Regions from separate parts of the Shewanella psychrophila genome, predicted to be linked through region 3. Evidence: predicted binding sites of a transcription regulator. Region 3 holds the regulator's gene; each other region holds the start of a gene.
What was found. Region 3 encodes LexA, which represses DNA repair genes until DNA is damaged. Its sites were predicted from a motif close to TACTGTATNNNNATACAGTA; they were not measured.

Region 1 (8,018 bases), 2.0 Mb from region 3:
GCGGACCAGGCTAGAGATAGTCCATCGTAGGTCGATGTTCCACGACCTATTTCATCCATTAATACCAGACTCTGGGTCGTCGCATTATGAAGTATATTTGCTGTTTCCGTCATTTCTACCATGAAGGTTGAGCGACCAGAAGCAAGATCATCCGATGCTCCTATGCGAGTAAAAATACGATCCACCGGACCTATGATTGCATCTTGTGCCGGAACATAGGAGCCTATATGTGCCATGAGTGTGATCAATGCGACTTGTCTCATATAGGTTGACTTACCCCCCATATTTGGCCCCGTGACTATCAACATCTTACGCGTCGAATTCAGGGTTACAGGATTTGCGATGAAAGGACTTTGACTGACCTGCTCGACCACTGGATGTCTGCCCGACTCTATATGTATCCCTGGAGTTTCGGTGAGTGTTGGGCATCGATAGTTTAGTGTCTCGGCACGTTCGGCAAAATTACTAATGACATCAAGCTCTGCCGCACCCTGAGCGAATTGTTGTAATTCATGGAGTTTAGGCAAGATAAGATCGAATAATTGCTCCCAGAGTTGCTTCTCGAGTGCTAGTGCTTTGCCTTGACTGGATAGCACCTTCTCTTCGTGCTCTTTTAATTCTGCAATGATGTAACGTTCGGTATTTTTCAGAGTTTGTCTACGCTGGTAGCTGAGAGGGACAAGATCGGACTCTCTACGGCTGACTTCGATATAGTAGCCATGAACTCGGTTGTAGCCGACTTTAAGAGTAGAGATACCGGTCGACTCTTTCTCGCGCGTTTCCAATTCAGTGAGGTAATCCGTTGCCCCTTGGCTTAAGGCACGCCATTGATCTAGCTCTTCGTTGTAGCCATCTCTCAGGACCCCACCATCGCGGATCAGCATAGGTGGATTGTCTATGATCGCCCTGTCGAGTAGCGCGAGTTCATCAGGGAATTCACTGATAATAGTGGCTAAACGTTTGAGGTGTGGTGACTGGCTATCGGCGAGTAGCTGCTGGATCTCTGGCAAGACCGATAAAGCCTGCTTCAGGCGAGAAAAATCTCTGGGTCTGGCACTCCTAAGTGCGAGTCTGGCCGTAATTCTTTCTATGTCGCCCAAGGCTTTTAAATGTGGGATTAGAGTGTCAAATAGGCCGCTGTCGAGTAATTCAGTTAGGGCTCCTAGGCGAGACTCTATCTGTTGGCGGTTTCTAAGAGGTTCGTGGATCCAACGCTGTAACATGCGACTGCCCATAGGGGTAGTTGTGTTGTCTAATATCGCTGATAAGGTATTTTCACGCCCACCTTGTAGATTGATTGTCAGTTCTAAATTTCTTCTTGTGGCAGCATCTAACACGATACTGTCATCTTGATTAAAAAGCACAATAGAATTGATGTGGGGCAGTGCGGTTCTCTGGGTATCCTTGACATACTGCATCAGGCAACCGGCTGCTTGTAGTGATAAACGTGCGTTATCCAGACCGAACCCCCGAAGATCTTTAGTCTTAAATTGGTCCAAGAGAAGCTTGCGGGAGGTGTCGAAGTCAAACTCCCATTCCGGGCGTCTACGCTTGCCATTGAATCCGGTGATGAGGGACATCTCACTGAAATCTTCGCTATAGAGCAGCTCAGCTGGATTGGTTCGCTGTAACTCTGCTTCTAACCCTTCCCTTGTTTCGAGTTCACTGACCACGAAACGGCCGGAGCTTAAGTCTAAGGTGGCATAACCGAATCCGGCTTTGCCATGATATACGGCAGCAAGTAGGTTATCTTGTCTTTCTTGGAGTAAAGCCTCATCGGTTAAGGTACCGGGTGTGACAAGGCGAACGACTTTTCGCTCAACCGGTCCCTTAGAAGTGGCTGGATCGCCGACCTGCTCACAAATGGCGACTGAGACCCTAAGTTGGACGAGTTTAGCAAGATAACCTTCGACGGCGTGATAGGGCAGACCCGCCATTGGGATAGGATCACCACCACTCTTACCACGTGCGGTGAGTGAAATGCCTAAAAGTTCGGATGCTCTCTTGGCATCGTCGTAGAAGAGCTCGTAGAAGTCACCCATACGATAAAATAGCAACATTTCAGGGTTTTCGGCCTTGAGCGTCAGGTATTGACGCATCATAGGGGTGTGTTTTTCTAAGTTTTGGGTATCGAATGCATTCATCTACAGCTCGTTTCTTCTATGAAAATATTGAACAGGCAGCATGCTCCTTTGGAGCAGCCTTAAAAATATGATGCCAATATTAGCAATTTTTTGAGTCCGTTGCGTCCTTAAAGAATAAATAGTGAGATTGAATTTTTCTTCCACAACAGGGGCTTCTAATTGAGCAAGCAGGGATAGGAAAAAATAATCATGATCAGTACTTGATACTGTATGATTGTACAGTATACTAGTTTGCATATTGAGACCCCTATTTGAGCTAGATAAACTTGCTTTAGCTCAAATATCGGCGTCGTCACCAGTTTATATCGGCATTGTTGCCGTGATTTAGATTAAGCGCGAAGAGGATATCGGAATGAAGATTGATGCGAACAAAGAGAAAGCACTGAATGCCGTTTTAGGCCAGATAGAGAAGCAGTTCGGTAAGGGCTCTATCATGAAACTGGGCGAGAACCGCTCAATGGATGTTGAGACAATCTCTACGGGATCTCTCTCTTTAGATGTCGCACTCGGTGCCGGTGGACTTCCATTAGGACGTATCGTTGAGATTTACGGACCAGAATCTTCAGGTAAAACAACACTGACACTCGAAGTTATTGCCGCCGCACAACGTGAAGGTAGAGTATGTGCCTTTATCGATGCTGAGCATGCCTTAGATCCTATCTATGCACAGAAATTAGGTGTCGATATCGACAACCTGCTTTGTTCTCAACCTGATACAGGCGAACAAGCATTGGAGATCTGTGATGCATTGACCCGCTCTGGTGCCGTCGATGTCATCGTAGTCGATTCGGTTGCGGCCTTAACGCCGAAAGCAGAGATCGAAGGTGAAATTGGTGATTCACATATGGGACTCGCAGCCCGTATGATGAGTCAGGCAATGCGTAAGCTTGCCGGTAACCTGAAGCAGACCAATACCATGCTTATCTTCATTAACCAGATCCGTATGAAGATTGGTGTCATGTTCGGTAACCCAGAAACTACTACTGGTGGTAATGCGCTTAAGTTTTACGCCTCTGTTCGTCTGGATATTCGCCGTACAGGTGCAATCAAAGATCGTGATGAAGTTATCGGTAACGAGACCCGTGTAAAAGTCGTTAAAAACAAGATTGCAGCGCCATTTAGACAGGCTGAATTCCAAATTCTTTATGGACAAGGCATCAACCGTACGGGTGAATTAGTCGACCTAGGTGTGGTACATAAATTAGTCGAGAAAGCGGGTGCTTGGTATAGCTATAAAGGCAGTAAAATTGGTCAGGGTCGTGCAAATGCGGGTAAGTACCTAACTGAAAACCCAGAAATTGCAGCTGAAATTGAAACTGCACTACGTGGTATGCTACTGCAGTCCCCTGATGCGGCTGAGTCGGCGTCTGGCGATGAGAATGTTGATCTTGAAACTGGTGAAGTATTCTAAAAATATGCTTATTTTAAGCAATAGCACATGAGTCACTCGGTGGGCCATCCGGCCCACTAATGTCGCGGTTTAGCAACGTGTGAGCCGCGATTCTTCACAAACCGAATTTAAGCAAGAAGTGTTTGAAAACCTGTCAACTTCCCAATCGAAAAGCATAAAGATAAGGCAAAACGGATTTGCTATCTGTTAGGTCAAAGTGTCACTTGTGACCAAATTGACTGTGTATGGAATAGGAACGTTTTGACGATTAGCCCTCAGTTCCTCTTATATTAAGCCGTATTTTTCACACTCTAGCTTCATTTCGCTCAATACCCTCCCTAAAACTCTGGTTGTTATTCTTTAGACTGCTTATAATACGGCTCAAAATAGCGCAAGTGTGTTTTGAATAGCGATGGTCGACTTGATAGATTAATCGCCAACACTGTGCCAATAATTTAAGTAATCTTAATTCAGGGTGATTTCATGTATCAAACCACTGCAGCGCTAAGAACTGCTTTCTTGGAGTATTTCCGCAAAAATGGTCATCAGGTTGTGGACAGCAGTTCACTGGTCCCTGTTAACGATCCTACTTTACTCTTTACCAATGCGGGTATGAACCAGTTTAAAGACGTATTTCTGGGTGAAGACAAACGTAATTACACCCGTGCAACTTCGTCTCAGCGTTGTGTCCGTGCCGGCGGTAAGCATAATGATTTAGACAATGTAGGCTATACCGCACGTCATCACACTTTCTTCGAGATGTTAGGTAACTTTAGCTTCGGTGATTATTTTAAGCGTGAAGCGATTGCATTTGCATGGAACTTCCTGACTCAAGAGTTAAAAATTCCTAAAGAGCGTCTGTGTGTCACCATCTATGAGACAGATGATGAAGCCTATGATATTTGGACTAAAGAGATAGGTGTTCCCGCCGAAAACTTGATCCGTATCGGTGATAATAAAGGTGCCCCTTACGCGTCTGACAATTTCTGGCAGATGGGTGACACGGGTCCTTGTGGTCCATGTTCTGAGATTTTTTATGATCATGGCGATCACATCTGGGGTGGACGACCCGGTACTCCAGAAGAGGATGGAGACAGATTCATCGAGATCTGGAACATCGTCTTCATGCAGTACAACCGTCAGTCAAATGGTGAAATGCTCGCGCTTCCTAAGCCTTCTGTTGATACCGGTATGGGGATTGAACGCATTGCAGCCATCATGCAGGGGGTTCACTCTAACTACGAAATTGATATCTTTCAGGCGTTGATCAAGAAGACTGCCGAGATATTGGGCGTTAATGATTTTGAAAATAAATCATTAAGAGTTATTTCTGATCACATCCGTTCATGTGCATTCTTAATTGCCGATGGTGTTATGCCATCCAATGAAGGGCGTGGTTATGTACTACGTCGTATTATACGTCGTGCGGTGCGTCATGGTAATAAGTTAGGCGCGACAGATTCTTTCTTCTACAAGTTAGTACCAACACTTATCGATGTGATGGGGGATGCGGCTAAAGGCTTAGTCGCCACTCAGGACATAGTGGTTAAGTCGTTAAAGGCCGAAGAGGAGCAGTTTGCTCGTACTCTTGAGCGTGGTTTAGGGATCTTAGATGGCGCACTCAATGGACTTAGCGGTAACGTTTTAGATGGTGAGACAGCTTTTAAGTTGTACGATACCTATGGTTTCCCGGTCGATCTGACTGCTGATGTTTGTCGTGAACGTGATATTACGGTAGATGAGGCCGGTTTCGAGTCAGCCATGGCTGAACAAAGGAAACGTGCTCAAGCGGCAGGCCAGTTTGAGACTGATTATAATGAATCATTGAAGATAGATGAAGAAACTGAGTTCTCTGGTTATATCGATCTGCTTGCTAACGGTAAAATCACTGCTATCTACAAGGCGGGCGAGTCTGTCAATGAAATGGGGGCAGGTGAAGATGCTGTCATTATTTTAGATACCACACCTTTTTACGGTGAATCTGGTGGTCAATGTGGAGATAGCGGTACGCTAAGTACAGATGGTATCGAGTTTATCGTTAAGGATACACAGAAGTACGGTCAAGCCGTTGGTCATATTGGTAACTTGAAGGCGGGAAGCCTAGCCGTTGGACAATCCTTAGTGGCTAGTGTTGATAAGACGCTTCGTCACCGCACCGAGCTTAATCACTCTGTCACTCACTTGCTCCATGCGGCGCTACGTCAGTTACTCGGCACACATGTGAGTCAGAAAGGTTCATTGGTAGATCCTGAGCGTTTGCGTTTCGATTTCTCCCACTTTGAAGGGGTTAAGCCAGAAGAGTTACAAGCCGTTGAAGATTTAGTGAACACACAAATTCGCTGTAATCATGAATTGACGGCTCAAGTCATGTCTATCGATGCGGCAAAGGAGAAGGGCGCTATGGCGCTGTTCGGCGAGAAATATGCTGATGAAGTACGTGTCGTTACCATGGGAGACTTCTCCATTGAGCTCTGTGGTGGAACCCATGTGGGACGTACCGGTGATATAGGCTTGTTTAAGATAACCTCAGAAGGTGGTATTGCCGCTGGGATACGTCGCATCGAAGCTGTAACTGGCGCCGCAGCAATGGCTTATGTGACAGGCCAAAAGGCTGAGTTAGATCAAGCGGCAAAGTTGCTTAAGGCCGATAGTCACTCTGTTGTGACTAAACTTAAAGCACAGCTAGATCGTACTAAACAACTTGAGAAAGAGCTATCTCAGCTAAAGGATAAGCTTGCTGCTGCGACAAGTGCTGACTTAGCCGGTGAAGCTCAAGAGATAAATGGCGTTAAAGTCTTGATTAAGAAGCTTGAAGGCGTCGAGCCAGGCGCGTTAAGAGGCTTGCAAGACGAGTTAAAGCAAAAGCTAGGCTCAGGTATAGTAGTACTGGGTATCGCTGGTGACGCTAAGGTTAACTTGATTGTGGGTGTAACCAAAGATCTGACCTCTAAAGTGAAGGCTGGTGAATTGGTTGCTAATATCGCATCTCAGGTGGGTGGTAAAGGTGGCGGTCGTCCTGATATGGCTCAGGCTGGCGGAAGTCAGCCTGAGAACTTAGATGCCGCTCTTACTCAAGTGTCATCCTGGTTAAAAGAGCGCTTGGGTTAAGTAAAGGTCTACGCCGAAGTTAATAATCTGCATGTGACTAGATAGTATTTACAAGCTTTTATCAAATGTAATTAAGAAGGCACTATGTTTATATAGTGCCTTTTTTATTGGCAGTATAAGTACTAATCCACCCATCTAGCTGGTGTATTCTCTATACCGAGGTGATGAAAGATATGTATTCTTGAGAGGGATGTGTAAAAAGGTCCATTGAGTAATCACTGGCTGTAAGCAAGGTGAGGTGACAGATTCTGGCTGGTTGTGAGTTCTACTGGGTTGATTATGTTGATATTGTTAATTTAAATGATCAGTGTTTAACGTGTTGTGCTTGAATGCCGCTTTTACCCTTGGTGGGACTAGGTTTTAATGCTAGTTTAATCCCTGGGTTTGATAATAGTTATCCGGCGGGCTCGAGGAACTGGCATTATGAGAGTACTGTTCGAGGACTAGATCACGCTTTTGACTTAAATAAGGTGTATTTTAATGGTGGTTTTCCACTAGGGTACTATTAATTTGTACTAAGCTAACCTTATAATGAGCATATAACGGAATAGTATCGTATAAAGCTAAATTTGGAATTAAAGGAGCAAACGAATGCTGATATTGACTCGTCGTGTTGGTGAAACACTGATGATTGGTGATGAAGTGACTGTCACTGTTTTGGGCGTTAAGGGTAATCAAGTACGCATTGGTGTTAACGCACCTAAAGAAGTATCTGTGCATCGTGAAGAGATTTACCAGCGTATTCAGTCTGAAAAAGCAGGTAATGCATCTGAAGGCGGAAATTTCTAGTCTTAAATGTCTTAAGAGTTATCTCTTGAAATAGAAGAGTCAGTTTTTAACTGGCTTTTTTGTTTTCTGGCTTTTAGTTTTTCTTCTCAGTCATAGCTATTGCTGGAACAACTTATAACTCTTGCCTACAGCGCGTTGAACTCCCCGCTGAAAGATCACATATTAAATAGGCTTGGTATTACATAAATACGGTTTTTTATGCCGAGTTTGATTGATATCTGACTAATCTGTTTAAAAACAGGCCAAACAGAAATCCTTTCTAAGAAATGGTTTGACTTATTTTCGTCAAACAGTAATATGTGCGCCAAGAAACGGAGAGGTGGCCGAGTGGCCGAAGGCGCTCCCCTGCTAAGGGAGTATGGGCTTTAAATCCCATCGAGGGTTCGAATCCCTCCCTCTCCGCCATTTCTTACTTGCAAATACGTTGCGGATGTAGCTCAGCTGGATAGAGTACCTGGCTACGAACCAGGCGGTCGGAGGTTCGACTCCTCCCATCCGCACCATTTTTGTAAGTTGACGGGAATTATTGAACGCGTTGCGGATGTAGCTCAGCTGGATAGAGTACCTGGCTACGAACCAGGCGGTCG
Region 2 (8,018 bases), 2.8 Mb from region 3:
AGCGAGTTGCTGTTCATTCAAGTTAGCGATGAAATTGGCGTACAGATCATATCTGTGATAACTGTCGGGATTAAGATATGTCTTGTTGGTGATGTCAGAAACGGTGAAGACTCTGTCGGGGGCCTTTAGTGGGCTCACTTTTCGTGCCAGTTCACCTTGGGCTAAGTTATCGACAAAGACCACGAAATGTCTAACCAGATCTTTCTCCACTAATAGTGGCTCGATCTTCATACCATCGGCAATCTCGACTGTTTTTTGATGAACATAACCATCGCTGTTGCTTAACGTAGGAATTGGCTCTATTTGAGCTTGTGGTTCAGTTTCAATGACTTCAGGCTCTATGATTTCTTCAATCACAGGTTCAGGAATATCCACAACCGCTACCAAAGGCTCTTCTGGAGTGATATCTACCACTCGAACAGGCAAGGGCTCTGGTTCACCGACCTTAAAATAATAATAGGCACCTCCTGAGACTATAGCTGCAACTGCTACGGCTACAATAGCTAAGGTATTGGTATTCACCGACTTTTCTTTTGGCGCGATTCTATCTTCTTGATTGACTTGCATGTAATACCCTTTGTATATACGACTCGGTTACAGGAGGTGACAGCTCTAAGGTGAAATACCAAAAAGGGGGCTTCTCCATTTTGCAAAATTTAGCAGCTATGTCTATAGATGTCGGCTGAATTAAAGAATAATTAATTATTTATGCCTGTACGTATTGGTCTCGATCACCTAGCCAACGTTGCACTATGCTATCGACATTTTCCGGGACCTGCTCCATGATATGTATGGCTAGTTTTTGAATATGGGGGATAAGTGCCTGATCTCGAACCAAATCGGCAATTTTCATATCGGCAATGCCAGTCTGCTTGGTTCCTAACACTTCACCCGGGCCCCTTATCTCCAGATCCTTCTGGGCTATGATGAAGCCATCGTTGCTGTTCCTGAGTACCCCCAATCGCTTGGTTGCTGTCGGTGACAAAGGAGCCTTGTACATGAGTACGCAGTGACTGGCGATGGCGCCTCGACCGACCCGCCCCCTGAGTTGATGTAGTTGAGCCAGACCTAAACGTTCCGGATTTTCTATGATCATCAGGCTGGCATTGGGAACATCAACCCCCACTTCTATGACTGTGGTGGCTACCAGTAGGTTCAATTCGCCTGACTTGAACTCGGCCATGATGGCCTGTTTTTCGGTGGACTTCATACGTCCATGAACCAGACCTATCTTGAGCTCAGGCAGTGCCAATGTCAGTTCTGCGGCGGTATCTTCTGCCGCCTGGCATTCTAGTGCTTCAGACTCTTCGATCAAGGTGCAAACCCAGTAGGTCTGCCTGCTATCATGAGTGGTAGCATGGCGGACTCGTTCTATGACTTCATTGCGCCTCATATCGGCAACAGCTACGGTCGTCACCGGGGTTCGTCCTGGGGGAAGTTCATCGATCACTGAGGTATCGAGGTCGGCATAGGCTGTCATGGCTAAGGTGCGCGGAATCGGCGTTGCAGTCATGATCAACTGATGGGGGTGAAAGCCCTGGCTGATGCCTTTCTCTCTGAGTTCAAGTCGCTGGTGTACGCCAAATCTATGCTGTTCATCGATAATTATCAGGGCGAGATTATTAAAGATCACTTGCTCTTGAAAAATCGCATGGGTGCCGATAACGATATTCGCCTCCCCAGACTCAATATCCTGCAAAGATTGTGCTCTGGCTTTGCCTTTAAGTTTACCGGCTAGCCAGCCGACTTTTAGCCCGAGGGGCTCAAACCAGAGGGCGAAGTTCTCGGCATGTTGCTCGGCTAACAATTCTGTTGGGGCCATCATAGCTACCTGATAGCCATTTTCTATGGCCTGCAATGCTGCTAAGGCCGCCACTAATGTCTTCCCGGAGCCAACATCACCCTGAACCAGACGCATCATAGGTGAACTCTTTTCGAGATCGCTGCAGATTTCAACGCCGACTCTTTGCTGCGCTCCTGTGGGGTTAAATGGCAGTGCTTTCAGGAAGGGATTGAGTAGCTTACCCGTTGCGGCCAGGCTCACAGCATTATCTCGATTGCTGCGTTGGCGCAATTTGAGCATGCTCAGGTTATGGGCTAGGAGCTCCTCTTGGATCAAGCGTTGTTGTGCCGGGTGGTGACCTTGCTCCAGATCGAACAGGGAAACCTGATTATTGGGCCTATGTAATAGCTGTAAGGCTGCTTTGAGACTCAGATTACTCGGTTGAAGCTGAGGCGGGAGTAATTCCTGTAAGCCACCCTCGTCGAGCATGGTCAAGGCTTGATCTGTCAGCTTTATCCAACTGGCCTGTTTTAATCCTTCAGTAGTTGGGTACACAGGCGTCAAGGTATCACTCATAACGAGATCGCTATCTCCATGAATGAGTTTATATTCGGGGTGAATGATCTCTGATTGATGCTTACCGCGCCTAATTTCACCGTAGGCCCTGATACTTGTACCATTGGCTAAGCCATTTTTCTGTGCCACCGAAAAATTAAAAAATCTAAGGGTTAAGTAACCTGTTTCATCTCTAACTGTACAGGTCATCATGCGCTTACGCCCTTGAATGATCTGACTGGAGTGAATCACGGCTTCTATGGTGCCATAACTGCCTGGATAGAGTGAGGCTATGGGATAAATTTGAGTGCGATCTTCATACCTTAGTGGCAAGTGGAATAGTAGATCTTGTACCGTATTTATGCCGAGCTTAGCTAAGCGTTCGGCCATCTTCTTGGCAACACCCTTAAGATCTGTGACAGGAACAAGATCGAGTCTCTTCAAGCCAAATACCCATTTTATCAATTGAATGTTATCTGAGCGAAACACTCAAGCACTGTATTTATATACATATACTATCAGATAAATGCATGATGGCAACGTTAGGGCTGATTTTACCCTTTACAACCAGCCTTTTTGTCTTGCAATGCGGGCTGCATCGATTCTATTGCTTGCGTTAAGTTTGCCGATCGCTTCCGAGAGGTAATTGCGTACCGTGCCCTCGGCGATGAAGAGATTAGTGGCTATTTCGGCCGTTGTTTTCCCCTCTCCGGCTAAACGAAGTGCACGACGCTCCTTGTCATTGAGAGGATCAATCTCATCACCTATGGCCATGACAGCAAGCTCAGGATCGATAACCCGTTTACCTGCCATCACTTGTTTTATTGCATGAATAAGGCTGTCAGAGGGGGCATCTTTGAGCAAGAAGCCTCCGGCACCAGATTCGATGGCGCGTTTGATATAACCAGCTCTGCCGAAGGTGGTGAGAATAATGACCTTGGTGGGAGAGTCTTGCCTTTGACACCATTTAGCCAGTTCAAGCCCGGTTAATCCCGGCATTTCAATATCAGTTAGCAGAAGATCATAGCGGTTGGCTTTGAGTAGAGATAGGGCTTCATTTCCGTCACAAGCCTGAGTGATTTCAAATTCACCATCTAAGCTTAAAAGTGCAGCCAGTGCGCCTCTGATCATTGCCTGATCTTCTGCCAATAAAATTTTCATCCCCGAGTGACTCCTTATGATATTTTCTGAGGTGGAAGCGTGATGGTGAATCGACATTGCTGATTAATCATATAATCAAGCTTACCCTGGAAGCCTTTTAATCGTTCTCTTATGCCCTTCAAACCATTGCCTTCAATAATTTTCGCTGTTTTACCGTTATCAGTGATGCTTATGGTGAGTTCATCAGCTGAAGTGCTAAAAGTAAGGCTGCAATGATCGGCCTGACTATGTCGGATCACATTATTGCAGAGCTCAGTAAGGCTTAAAATAACTTGAGTTTCAAGTTTAGGATTGAGCTGGGGAATATCTCCTTCCAGACTCACACTCAAACCTTTGTCTCGCAAAGTCTGGCAGAGGTGCATCACGCTGGAACTCAAGCCTTTATGTTTGTAGCCCGAGACAGTTTGCCGTACCTGACTCAAGCTGTCTCGGGCTATTTCGTTTAGTTCTCTTAGTTGCAGCTTGGCTTGCTCAATCTGGTTTTTGTCTAAGAGCTTTGCGGCTAACTCTGCCTTCAAGGAGATGCTGGATAGATTGTGACCCATAATGTCATGGAGATCTCTTGCGATACGCTCTCGCTCCAACATGGTGGCCAACTGACTTATTTCAGCCTTACTCTTTTGTGCACGACAATGAGCTTCGACACGCTTTCGCTCGGCGACGCCGAATAAGCCCACTCCGGCGATTAGCAGTCCACCGTAAGTGATAAAGTTATAATGATTCATTTCCAGTATAAAAGTGATCGCAGCAAGCAGTGAGACAAAGCCTATCAGACTGATAAAAGCCGTTCTCAGTGAATAGTTGAAACCAATGAAGAAGCCGGCGAATGTAAATAGAGAAAGGGATCCGGTATTGATCGGAGTAATTGCGATGCCCAGAGCTATCATGGCCAAAATGGGATAGATTGCTTTCTTTTTCGGGCTGCGATATGCCCAAAAATAACAATAAATGAAGGGGAGCAGGGTTATTAGGCTTATGACTATTTGCCATATAGGCTTGCTACCTATGAACAGAGGGATCAAATAGAAAATTAGGTTTATCAGGTAAACCCAGGCGAGCTTATCTTCGAGTGAACGCTTCTCTGAATCGACGATAGTATTAAGATTATTCATAACTCTTTCCTTTGAGATAAGGCCGCTCGGCTCATCACTAAGCAGCTTTATTTGGGTTACTGACTTGCATCCTTGTCTTGCTCGAGTAAGAAGTGAGCCCAGCCGTAATCAGGCTGTATATTAACCGCTTCGTGCCAATCGTCTATCGCACCTTGTCTATCTCCATTACTCTGTTTTGCCAGCCCTCGCCATGTATACGCCTCGGCGAGGCCCCAACAGATGTTATCGCAAGGATTCGCAAATAGATCAATAGCCTTGCTGCTTAAGCTAATAGCATTTTCTATGCTGCCACCATAGGCTGGCGGTGTATTAAAGGCCGATATCGCTTCGATGAGCATGACTCTAGGGTTATTGGGCTCTAGTGTTTGAGCTTGGGAAAGTGTTAAGCCAAATTTAGTACCATAGACACTGGCTTTTAATGGGTTAAAGCCTATCTGCATGCCGTAAACGGATGCAAGTAGTGCAAGGTTTTCAGCATTGGATGAAACTTGATTTAATGCTTCAAGATCTGTTTGAGCACTGTTTAATGCTGCACTAGCAACTACTGGTTGGCCGAGTATGTTGGCGCTGATAGCGAGGCGGTAATTTGCATATGCTTGAACATAATCTTGGCTTTGCTGACTTAAGGTGTGTAGCTGTTCTAGATTCATCCTGTTAGCAGCCGCATCGATCTGTTCGATATCGGTGGCCATAACCATTTGGCTACAGAGTGCCAATATGCCGCTAAGGCTGTTTAATCGTAAAATAGTTTTCATGGTGATCTCCTTGAGAATGAATAAAGTCCCTGTATTGGTACAGGACTAGTATCAAAGAGATCGGAAGAAATTTGCAGACACAAAGGTCATAAGATCATGATGACATTTGTCACCATGATCTTATTTACTGAGTGTAGATTAGCTGAATATTAAGCTGAGGCCTGAACGACCAGATAGCCGATATAGCTGAGATAAGAGGTTAACAGTATTGCGCCTTCGCGGCGGCCTATCCTGAATCCCGTCCAGGCGAATGGCAGCACAAGCAGGGATAGAGCTAACATGACGATAAAGTCGAAGTTCTGAATACCGGCGGCGGCAATAGGATGAACTAGGGCGGTTACACCTAAGATGCCTAGAATATTAAACAAGTTAGAGCCGACTATGTTGCCTATGGCTATGTCACTCTCTCCTTTGCGTGCAGCCACAATTGAAGTGACTAGCTCAGGCATGCTGGTACCTATGGCGACTATGGTTAAGCCAATAATGACTTCGCTAATTCCAAATGTCTTGGCGAGATCTACGGCGCCATCGACGAATAATATTCCGCCGCCGACGAGCATGGCGATCCCTATGATAATAAACAACACAGAAAGCATAGGTTTTTGAGGGCTATCATCAATCTCTTCGCTGTCACCACCGTTACGTGAGCTGATATAGCTGAAGCTGAGGTAGCCCACTAATAAGCTGGTTAGTAGGGCACCATCCCAGAAGCTAAGATCGCCATCGAGCAGTAAGCCCCAGAAGAGCATGGAGGCGGCGATCATGATGGGGATATCACGCTTGACCATCTGGGATTTTACTTGAATTGGACGTATAAGGGCGGTTATTGCCAGGATGAGCCCTATGTTGGCGATGTTCGAACCTATGACGTTGCCCAGCGCTATGCCGCTGTTGCCAGCCAAGGCAGATTTTAAACTTACGGCTAGTTCGGGAGCGCTGGTACCGAAGGCGACTATGGTCAGGCCGATAATCAGAGGGGTAATGCCTAATCTGAGGGCGATGGCGCTAGCGCCTCGTACTAAAGCTTCGGCACCTAAGGTGAGGATCACGAAGCCACCTATGATATATAGAGCGATTAACATCTTAGTTCTAATTATCCTGTTGTAAATTTTCGATTAGCTAGCTTAAAGTTTTTTCACCATAAGGCAAACATTAACGTCATATTATGTCATTAATGTTTTTATACGTTACAGTTTAGGGTGGTTAAACATAATAAAGCACGCTTAGTGCGTGCTTTATTAGTATCTTTTATATGTAGTGAAAATGGTGAGAGCTAGTCTATTTCATCTTCCCAACGTATCTTGCCGCCACGTATGCCGTCGATCTTGTCAGTGAATCTTTTTTCCAGCACATGACGTTTAATTTTCAGTGTCGGAGTCAGTACATCATTATCGACATCCCAAGCGTCCTTGACGACTATGATGGCATCAACTGTTTCATGGGATTCAAGGTTGGGGTTGATGCTATCTAGCGTTGCCTTTAGTGAGCTACGAACCTCTTCTCTTGGCTGCAGGTAAGCGCCTTCAGATAGTTGCACCAAAGCAATGGGGTGGGGGAGCCCTGAACCGATGACACACAGTAGCTCAATATGAGGATCTTGTGCCAATTTACGCTCGATGGGTACGGGGGCAACATACTTACCTTTCGAAGTCTTAAAGTTATCCTTGACCCTACCGGTTATTGATACGCAACCATCGCCGTCGATGGAGCAGAGGTCTCCGGTGAGGAAGTAGCCTTCTTCATCGAATGAGGTGGCGCTCAGCTCATCTTGCTTATAGTAACCTGTCATCAAGCCCGGGCTTTTTACCAAGAGCTCACCGCTGTCGGTTTGCTTGATTAGGCAACCTTCGACGGCGCGGCCGACTGTGCCTATTTTACTGGCATCGAATGGATAGTTGATGATGGAGTAGGCACTGTTTTCTGTCATGCCCCAAGCTTCACTGATATTGAGGCCTATGCTGTGATACCACTGAATAAGTGAAGGGGGAATTGGCGCGGAGCCCGATCCCAGCAGGCGACAATGCTCCAAACCTAGGCCTGAATGGATCTTCTTCTTAATGATGCCGTTGATGATAGGCAATTTCAGCAGGAAGTTCAGCTTACTGTTGCCGATCTTGCCGATAATATTTTGCTGGAATAGGCTCCAGAGTCTGGGGACGGAGAAAAATACCGTTGGCCTGGCACGTTGAACATCGGTAACGAAGCTATCCAGGCTCTCGACGAAGGCAACACTGCTACCAGAGTAGAAAGAAGAGCCTTCCATTGCCACGCGCTCAGTAATGTGGGCAAGAGGCAGGTAAGAGATTAATCTGTCGTTGACACCAGTTTTAAGATCCCTTACCACAGCCTTACAAGTCCAGGCATAGCTGGCGAAAGTCTGAATGGCACCCTTAGGCTTGCCTGTGGAGCCTGAAGTGTAGATCAGTGTCATTATTTGCTCTGGGGTGGCAAAAGGGGCATCGAGTAAGGGCTCACCAAGTTGCAGTAAGCTTTCCCATTTGTATTGAGCTGGCATAGTGTCGTAGGGCATGGCCATTCTTAAGAGATCGCCGCCAACTCCGGCTTCTTGATCGGCCCAATAATCTAGCTTACCGATAATAATGGCCTTGGCTTCACTGTGCTCCAACACGTAACGTATGGTATCCGCGTTGG
Region 3 (8,018 bases):
ATAGGTCATCGCTACTGCAATGCTATCTTCTATGGAGATGATATCCCCTAGCGGATCGCTATCTAGCTGAATCTTCTTAAGTTCTAGACCTTGCTGTACCAGTAATTTACCGTCACCTTCAGGTACAGATGTGAACTCAGTATAAGGCAGATCCTTGAGTAATTTTAGATAGAGATCTAGCTGCTTCTCAAGTTGTGAACGCTCCAGTGCATGTTGCTCGGAAGCGAGTAAAACCAAGCTTGTCAGCGTCACTGAACTCACCGCCGCCGCATCATTAATGCTTGTCATCACTCGATTAGCTAAGGCGTTCACCACAGGCGTCAGCCACTTAGGTTTCTGCTCAGGGTCTTTAGCTATCTCCTGCTTCCAATCGGGCACCTTCTCGTCCAGATAGCAATCTAAGGTGATAGGTTGACCAAAATTCACATAACCTTGGCCAAAGTTACCTAGCTTACGCAGCGCGCCAAACAGCTGCCAAACAGACTCTTTCTTTTTCTTCTTGCCGCTAAGTTCTTTATGGTAGGTGGCGACCTCCATCACATGATCATAACCTAAGTAAACGGGCACTAAAGTCACAGGTCTTTCCATGCCACCCAGCACACTATTGAGAGTCATGGCAATCATGCCAGTCTTAGGTGCCAGCAGACGACCGGTACGTGAACGTCCACCTTCGGTAAAGTATTCTACCGAGTAACCTTTAGTGAATAATTGATCTAAATATTCACGGAAAACCGCCGTATAAAGCTTGTTCCCCCTGAAGCTACGGCGAATGAAGAAGGCTCCGCCACGACGGAACATAGGCCCCGCAGGCCAGAAGTTGAGGTTGATACCCGCAGCTATGTGCGGTGGAACCATACCTTCGTAATAGAGAATATAGGACAGTAGCAGGTAGTCCATATGACTACGGTGACAAGGCACATAGATGATCTCATGGCCATCATGATGTAGCTGCCTTATCTGCTCTGCACCTTTAATCTTGATACCCTTGTAGAGCTTGTTCCACAGCCAGGTCAAGAAACGCTCTGCGATACGCACTAGGCTCTCGGAGTAATCAGCCGCCACTTCATCCAGGTACTCCATCGCCCTGGCTCTGGCCTCGACTTCGGAGATTTTCTTGCTCGCCGCTTCTTCTAGAATCGCCTTCTTTAGCGACTCAGAATTTAACAGGTCTTGAAATAGTACCTGACGCTTAGGCAAAACAGGTCCGGTCATCACTTTACGTTGACGACTGAAGTGGACTCTAGCCACACGAGCCAGCTTGTGAGCTATTCGCTTATCGGTGCCGTGTTCATCGGCCATATAACGAATTGAGACAGCATTAGAAAACTGCACGAAATTATGTCGTCCCAAGAAGAGGATCATCAGACATTTTCGGAGCCAGGTCGGATTTTGGCGCTCAAACACTGCCGCCTTCATGGTATCGTCTTCTTTGCCTGGAGTGCGCCCCCAGTAGAGGCTAACCGGCACTAACTGTATATCCAGCTCAGGCTTCTGCCTATGAACCTTCAACAGATCCATAAAGCTATTTAAGAAAAACTCATTGCTCTCTCTTTGCCCAAAAAGAGGCTTAGCACCTTCCAAACACACCACTCTGGGCGTGCGCTCACCATCGACAACCAGCTCATCATAAGGGCTCGGAAGTCCATACTGACTGGTTATTTCACTTAGGGAAGCGATATCACTGAGAGATTCAGTCTTCATCACATAAACCACAGGCTTATCTGGGTCTAAGTTGAGATCGGCAAAGGGGTCATGGGGCACAACAACAGTGAGCACCAGTTTTTTCTGAATCCAACGTAATGATTTATACCAAAGAGAGTCTTGTTTCGACATTTTTCTTATACAATGTGAGTCTTCTTAATAACGGCATAGAATACCAGATAAAAGAGAGTTAGCCCTAATCTAGTCAAAAGGTTCTTTTACGTACTTAATAAACTTGGTTAATCCTTGCACTGGTTGCAATACTGTATATACTGACAGTAACTGTATAGAAAGACAGGATTCATCATGAGACCTTTGACACCAAGACAAGCCGAGATCCTAGAACTGATTAAGCGCAATATTTCCGATACCGGCATGCCTCCGACTCGAGCCGAAATAGCTAAACGCCTAGGTTTCAAGAGTGCCAATGCGGCCGAAGAACATCTGAAGGCCCTCGCCAAAAAAGGCTGTATCGAGATTATTCCTGGTACATCTCGCGGTATTCGACTCACACAAGCTGCGGAGCCGGAAGAATTAGGCTTACCCTTGATAGGCCAAGTTGCCGCTGGTGAACCTATCCTTGCCCAGGAGCATATAGAACAACATTATCAGGTCGACCCAAGTATGTTTCGTCCTAGTGCCGACTTTCTACTTAGAGTACGCGGTGACAGCATGAAAAATATCGGTATTCTCGAAGGTGATCTACTCGCCGTCCATAAGGTTGCTCAAGCAAAGAATGGCCAAATTGTCGTGGCTCGAGTGGAAGATGATGTCACAGTAAAACGCTTCGAGAAAAAAGGTAGCATGGTCTATCTCCATGCTGAAAATGAAGACTATTCACCGATAGTTGTCGACCTCACCAGCCAGAGCCTGAATATTGAAGGACTCGCAGTCGGTGTTATCCGTAACGGCAATTGGCAATAGATGAAATCGCTCATTGGCGAAGGAGCTTGGTAATGAAAAATCTAATTGGAAATAGCCCTAGACACCCAGGTTTATGGTCGAATCCCCTTGACCAAGTGTCCATCGAACAAGGTAATGCGAGTATCACCACAGTAAGCACCCACACTCAGGGCCGGGTGGAACTGAGAAAAGTGAGTAATCAGCTTGCTACTTTGAGTCATCAGGGGCAATGGATTGTATTGATCAGTCCTCCCAACATGGGCTACAAGCAGATGTTAGCCGAAGCAGGAGTCAGAATGGACCGCGTCCTTCTCGTTCATGCTAAGGACGAAGTTGAAACCTTATGGGCCATGGAGAAAGCGCTCACCAGTGGCACATCCAGTGCCGTCATCTGCTGGACTCAGGCCTTAGATTCACGGGACAATCGCCGACTGAAATTGGTAGAAAAAAGCGCACGAGCCCTAGGCATTGTCATCGAAGATGCGAATAGCCACTTACATGCTAAGCCCCATAGCCAAACAGATACTCACTTCAGCCAAGCCAGTTTATTCGGTTCTCTACACTAGTCTCGAGTCAATTTGACGAATAGAAAATCTATTATTTAAGTCCCGTAAGGGACTTTTTTGTGTTTGATTTTTATTTAAAATATTTGAAAAATTCACCAAAAGTGATCTTGATCAATATTTCAACACCAAGTAAGTTAGGGATATAACAACGATAATTTGTTATATCCAAACGATTTAGTAGTCGGCGTAGTAAAGACCCTGCCATGTGTGGAAGTCCAGATATTTACCTCGCTGAAATCGGTACTGATATATTCAGCCGTAGGTGCGAGTGTGGTTAACTCAGGTAGTCAGTGACTGCCAAACTAAAATAACAAGTAAACCGCCACTGCACTTTGAAGTCATCGTTGCTTTTTTGGGAACTGAAGAGTTTGCATAGAGCAGAGACTTACTGTGTGACTCTTCTTTGTCTTAATTTTTGACAGAGGAGAAGTCTAGTGAAGCGAGTGTTGTATAGTTTTCTGGCGTTGCTGTTTACGCCCTACGTTTTGGCATCAGAAATGCCCCTTAATATGACAAAGGGCGTTACAGATATCAGTGGCCAGGTATACAACCTGCACATGATCATACTGTATATCTGTTGCGCCATCGGTGTTGTGGTTTTTGGTGTGATGATCTATTCCATGATCAATCATCGAAAATCTAAGGGTGCCGTAGCAGCCAATTTCCACGAAAGTACTAAGGTCGAGATAGCCTGGACCATAGCCCCTTTCATCATACTCATTCTTATGGCTATTCCGGCGACTAAGACCTTAATCGCCATGGAAGATCCTAGTGATGCCGACATCACCATCAAGATAACAGGCTCTCAATGGAAATGGCATTACAGCTATTTCGATCAAGATATAGAGTTCTTTAGCCTACTCTCAACCCCTAGAGAGCAGATAGAGGGAACCGAAGAGAAGGGAGAGAACTATCTCCTCGAAGTCGATAAGCCCTTAGTCCTTCCTATCAATAAAAAAGTACGCTTCCTGATGACGTCAGAAGATGTGATCCACTCATGGTGGGTTCCCGCGTTCGCGGTTAAGAAAGACGCAAATCCGGGTTTCATCAATGAAGCATGGACCCGTATCGATATACCAGGTACCTATCGAGGTCAATGCGCCGAGCTCTGCGGTAAAGATCATGGCTTCATGCCGATCGTGGTCGAGGCTCTAAGCCAAGCCGACTTCGACATCTGGGTAGCAGAACAAAAGAATCAAGCCAGCGCCGCAGCCGCTGAAGCACAGGCCTCCTTGAGTAAGTCCCTCTCCATGGATGAGCTGATGGCTCAAGGTGAACAGGTATACATGTCTCGATGTGCTGCATGTCATCAGCCCAACGGCATGGGCCTACCTGGCGTATTCCCTCCAATGAAAGGCAGCCCAATAACAACTGGACCATTAACAGATCACTTAGAGATGGTTATCAATGGAAAAGTGGGCACTGCGATGCAGGCTTTTGGGAAGCAATTAACCGCGCAAGAGATTGCCGCAGTGATTACTTATGAACGTAACGCATGGGACAACAACACAGGCGATACAGTTCAGGCGGCTGACGTTAGTCAGCATGGCCAATAGGGAGTAAATATGAATACTTTAACCCGCGAAGCGGAACCGAATATGGAAATCGGCCAGGTCGAAGAAGCCAGCGAGCACCATGATGAGCATCACCAGCAGCATCCTTCGGGCATTAAACGTTGGCTGTTAACCACCAATCACAAAGACATAGGCACACTCTACCTCTGGTTCAGTTTTATCATGTTCCTCACAGGTGGCGCCATGGCCATGGTGATACGTGCCGAGCTATTTCAACCAGGACTGCAGTTGATAGAACCTAATTTCTTCAATCAGATGACCACTGTCCATGGATTGGTCATGGTCTTTGGCGCTGTAATGCCAGCCTTTACAGGCCTGGCAAACTGGTTAATACCTATGATGATTGGCGCGCCAGACATGGCACTGCCAAGGATGAACAACTGGAGTTTTTGGATCTTACCCTTCGCCTTCGCCATCCTGCTGAGCTCACTATTTATGGAAGGAGGCGGACCAAACTTTGGTTGGACCTTCTACGCGCCGCTGTCGACCACTTATAGCCCTGACAGTACGGCACTGTTTGTCTTCTCTATCCATATCATGGGCATCAGCTCCATCATGGGGGCGATTAACGTCGTCGTGACCATAGTCAATATGCGGGCTCCGGGCATGACCTGGATGAAGTTACCACTCTTCGTCTGGACCTGGTTGATCACCGCCTTCCTCTTAATTGCTGTGATGCCGGTACTCGCTGGCACAGTGACCATGGTGCTCACAGATAAATACTTCGGTACTAGCTTCTTCGATGCCGCGGGAGGTGGCGATCCTGTGATGTTCCAGCATATCTTCTGGTTCTTCGGCCACCCGGAAGTTTACATCATGATCTTACCTTCCTTCGGTATCATCTCCGCCATAGTGCCTACCTTCAGCCGTAAAAGACTATTTGGTTACTCCTCTATGGTCTACGCCACCTCGAGTATCGCCATACTCTCATTCCTTGTGTGGGCACACCACATGTTCACCACAGGTATGCCAGTATTCGCCGAGCTCTTCTTCATGTATTGCACCATGTTGATTGCGGTTCCCACCGGGGTAAAAGTGTTTAATTGGGTGGCGACCATGTGGCGAGGCTCACTCAGCTTCGAGACCCCCATGTTGTTCGCTGTCGCCTTCATCATACTCTTCACCATAGGTGGCTTTTCGGGCCTGATGCTGGCTATCACCCCGGCTGATTTCCAATATCATGATACTTACTTCGTGGTCGCACATTTCCATTATGTACTGGTGACAGGTGCCATTTTCTCCATTATGGCCGCGGCCTATTACTGGTTACCTAAATGGACCGGTAACATGTATGACGAAAGATTAGGCAAGATTCATTTCTGGTGTTCAGTGATATCGGTCAACGTACTTTTCTTCCCTATGCATTTCTTAGGCTTAGCGGGCATGCCGAGACGTATCCCGGATTATGCGGTGCAATTTGCCGATGTTAATCAGATAGTCTCCATAGGCGGCTTCGCCTTTGGACTGTCTCAGTTTATCTTCCTCGCGCTGGTCATCAAGTGCATACGCGGTGGCGAAAAGGCTGCGGCTAAGCCTTGGGAAGGGGCTGAAGGTTTAGAGTGGACACTCCCGAGCCCAGCACCCTACCACTCATTCTCTACACCACCTGAGATTAAGTAGATATGAACAATAACCAAGGCAAGTCCAATCGAAAACTTATCAGTATGTTGATTGCTGGTGCTGTGGGCATGTTCGGTTTCGGCTTCGCTTTGGTTCCCTTATACGATGTGCTCTGCGAACAATTGGGGATCAATGGTAAGACCCAAAACAGTGCCAGCACTTATAAACCGATCACAATCGATGAGAGTCGTACCATTACAGTTGAATTTATGGCGCAGATTCAAAGTGATATGCCCTGGGAATTTAAGCCTGAAATCAAACGTATGCAGGTTCATCCCGGAGAGCTGATCCACACTCATTTCAATGCCAAGAATTTGTCTCTAAATGAAACCATTGGACAGGCTATCCCCTCGGTATCACCAGGACTGGGAGCCGCTTACTTCAATAAAACCGAATGCTTCTGCTTCAACCAGCAGAAACTAACGGCCGAAGCGAGCGCCGAGCTACCACTAATATTTTTTGTGGATCCTGATCTTCCCGATTCAATAACCACACTGACTCTCTCTTATACCCTCTATAACATCACCGACCGAGGTTATGTCGGCTCAGTTGAGCAAGGAGCAGCAAGATGACAACTAAGCACGAACACTATTACGTTCCCGCACAGAGTGCATGGCCCATAATTGGCGCCATAGGATTATTCCTCATTGCATTTGGCGCCGGAAGTTATGTACAACAACTCAAAACCGATGGCGGCAGTGGAGGAATGATTTTACTCGCCGGTATAGCCGTCATCATATTTATGATCTTTGGCTGGTTTAGAACCGTTATCGCCGAGTCAATGAGCGGCCTCTATTCCAAACAGATGGACAGATCCTTTCGGCAGGGAATGAGCTGGTTTATTTTCTCCGAAGTAATGTTCTTCGGGGCTTTTTTCGGTGCCCTGCTCTACGCCCGAATGATTGCCGTACCTTGGTTGGGTGGCGATTCCAATAACGCCATGACTAATGAGGTGCTCTGGCCTGGATTTGAAGCCGTCTGGCCACTAATAACAACACCCGATGGCACAAAAACAGAGGCTATGCCTTGGACTGGCTTGCCCCTGTATAATACCATCATTCTACTCACGTCATCTGTGACTCTGCATATGGCTCACGTAAGCCTGGAGAAAGGTAAACGTTCGGCTATTAGCATTTGGCTGGGTATTACCATCTTACTGGGCATGTGTTTTCTGGCGCTACAAGCCGAAGAGTATATTCACGCCTACCAGGAAATGGGATTAACGTTGGAATCGGGAGTTTATGGTAATACCTTCTTCCTCTTGACCGGTTTCCACGGCATGCACGTCACCCTAGGAACCGTATTCCTGATTGTATTGTTTTTACGGGTCTTGAAAGGACACTTTACCCCAGATCGGCATTTCGCCTTCCAGGCGGGTAGCTGGTATTGGCACTTTGTTGACGTCGTTTGGTTGTGTCTATTTATCTTCGTCTACGTCCTCTGATAGAGCCGCTACGCTTCTCTATATATGTCACTACGTGAAGTTCAGTCTGAATCATTTCATCGAGTAAGCAGGAGCCATCACCTTGGCTCCTGAACAAGAACCTTAGACTAATAAGGCCTTGGATTTGGGGTGATAACCCCAGTGCCAAGTGCCACAAGGATAAATAAGACAACCAGCACAGAGTAAATGACTCGGCGCCCTAAGAAATGA

Region 1: the regulator LexA is predicted to act here: its motif matches at 2,349-2,368, upstream of recA (recombinase RecA).
Region 2: the regulator LexA is predicted to act here: its motif matches at 2,833-2,852, upstream of recG (ATP-dependent DNA helicase RecG).

Annotation. Positions count from the first base shown of each region.
Region 1 is NZ_CP014782.1:4,649,726-4,657,743, reverse strand. It holds gene mutS (DNA mismatch repair protein MutS) at 1-2,144, opposite strand, end outside; gene recA (recombinase RecA) at 2,497-3,555, shown strand; gene alaS (alanine--tRNA ligase) at 4,018-6,642, shown strand; gene csrA (carbon storage regulator CsrA) at 7,234-7,431, shown strand; tRNA gene sps_RS20180 (tRNA-Ser) at 7,745-7,836, shown strand; tRNA gene sps_RS20175 (tRNA-Arg) at 7,858-7,934, shown strand; tRNA gene sps_RS20170 (tRNA-Arg) at 7,969-8,018, shown strand, end outside.
Region 2 is NZ_CP014782.1:3,820,446-3,828,463, reverse strand. It holds gene sps_RS16415 (DUF3014 domain-containing protein) at 1-567, opposite strand, end outside; gene recG (ATP-dependent DNA helicase RecG) at 707-2,782, opposite strand; gene sps_RS16405 (response regulator transcription factor) at 2,900-3,499, opposite strand; gene sps_RS16400 (sensor histidine kinase) at 3,514-4,611, opposite strand; gene sps_RS16395 (hypothetical protein) at 4,668-5,366, opposite strand; gene sps_RS16390 (calcium/sodium antiporter) at 5,516-6,448, opposite strand; gene sps_RS16385 (AMP-binding protein) at 6,640-8,018, opposite strand, start outside.
Region 3 is NZ_CP014782.1:284,428-292,445, reverse strand. It holds gene plsB (glycerol-3-phosphate 1-O-acyltransferase PlsB) at 1-1,833, opposite strand, end outside; gene lexA (transcriptional repressor LexA) at 2,008-2,625, shown strand; gene sps_RS01305 (cell division inhibitor SulA) at 2,658-3,170, shown strand; partial or broken gene coxB (cytochrome c oxidase subunit II) at 3,605-4,717, shown strand; gene ctaD (cytochrome c oxidase subunit I) at 4,769-6,364, shown strand; gene sps_RS01290 (cytochrome c oxidase assembly protein) at 6,367-6,936, shown strand; gene sps_RS01285 (cytochrome c oxidase subunit 3) at 6,933-7,808, shown strand; gene sps_RS01280 (DUF2909 domain-containing protein) at 7,916-8,018, opposite strand, start outside.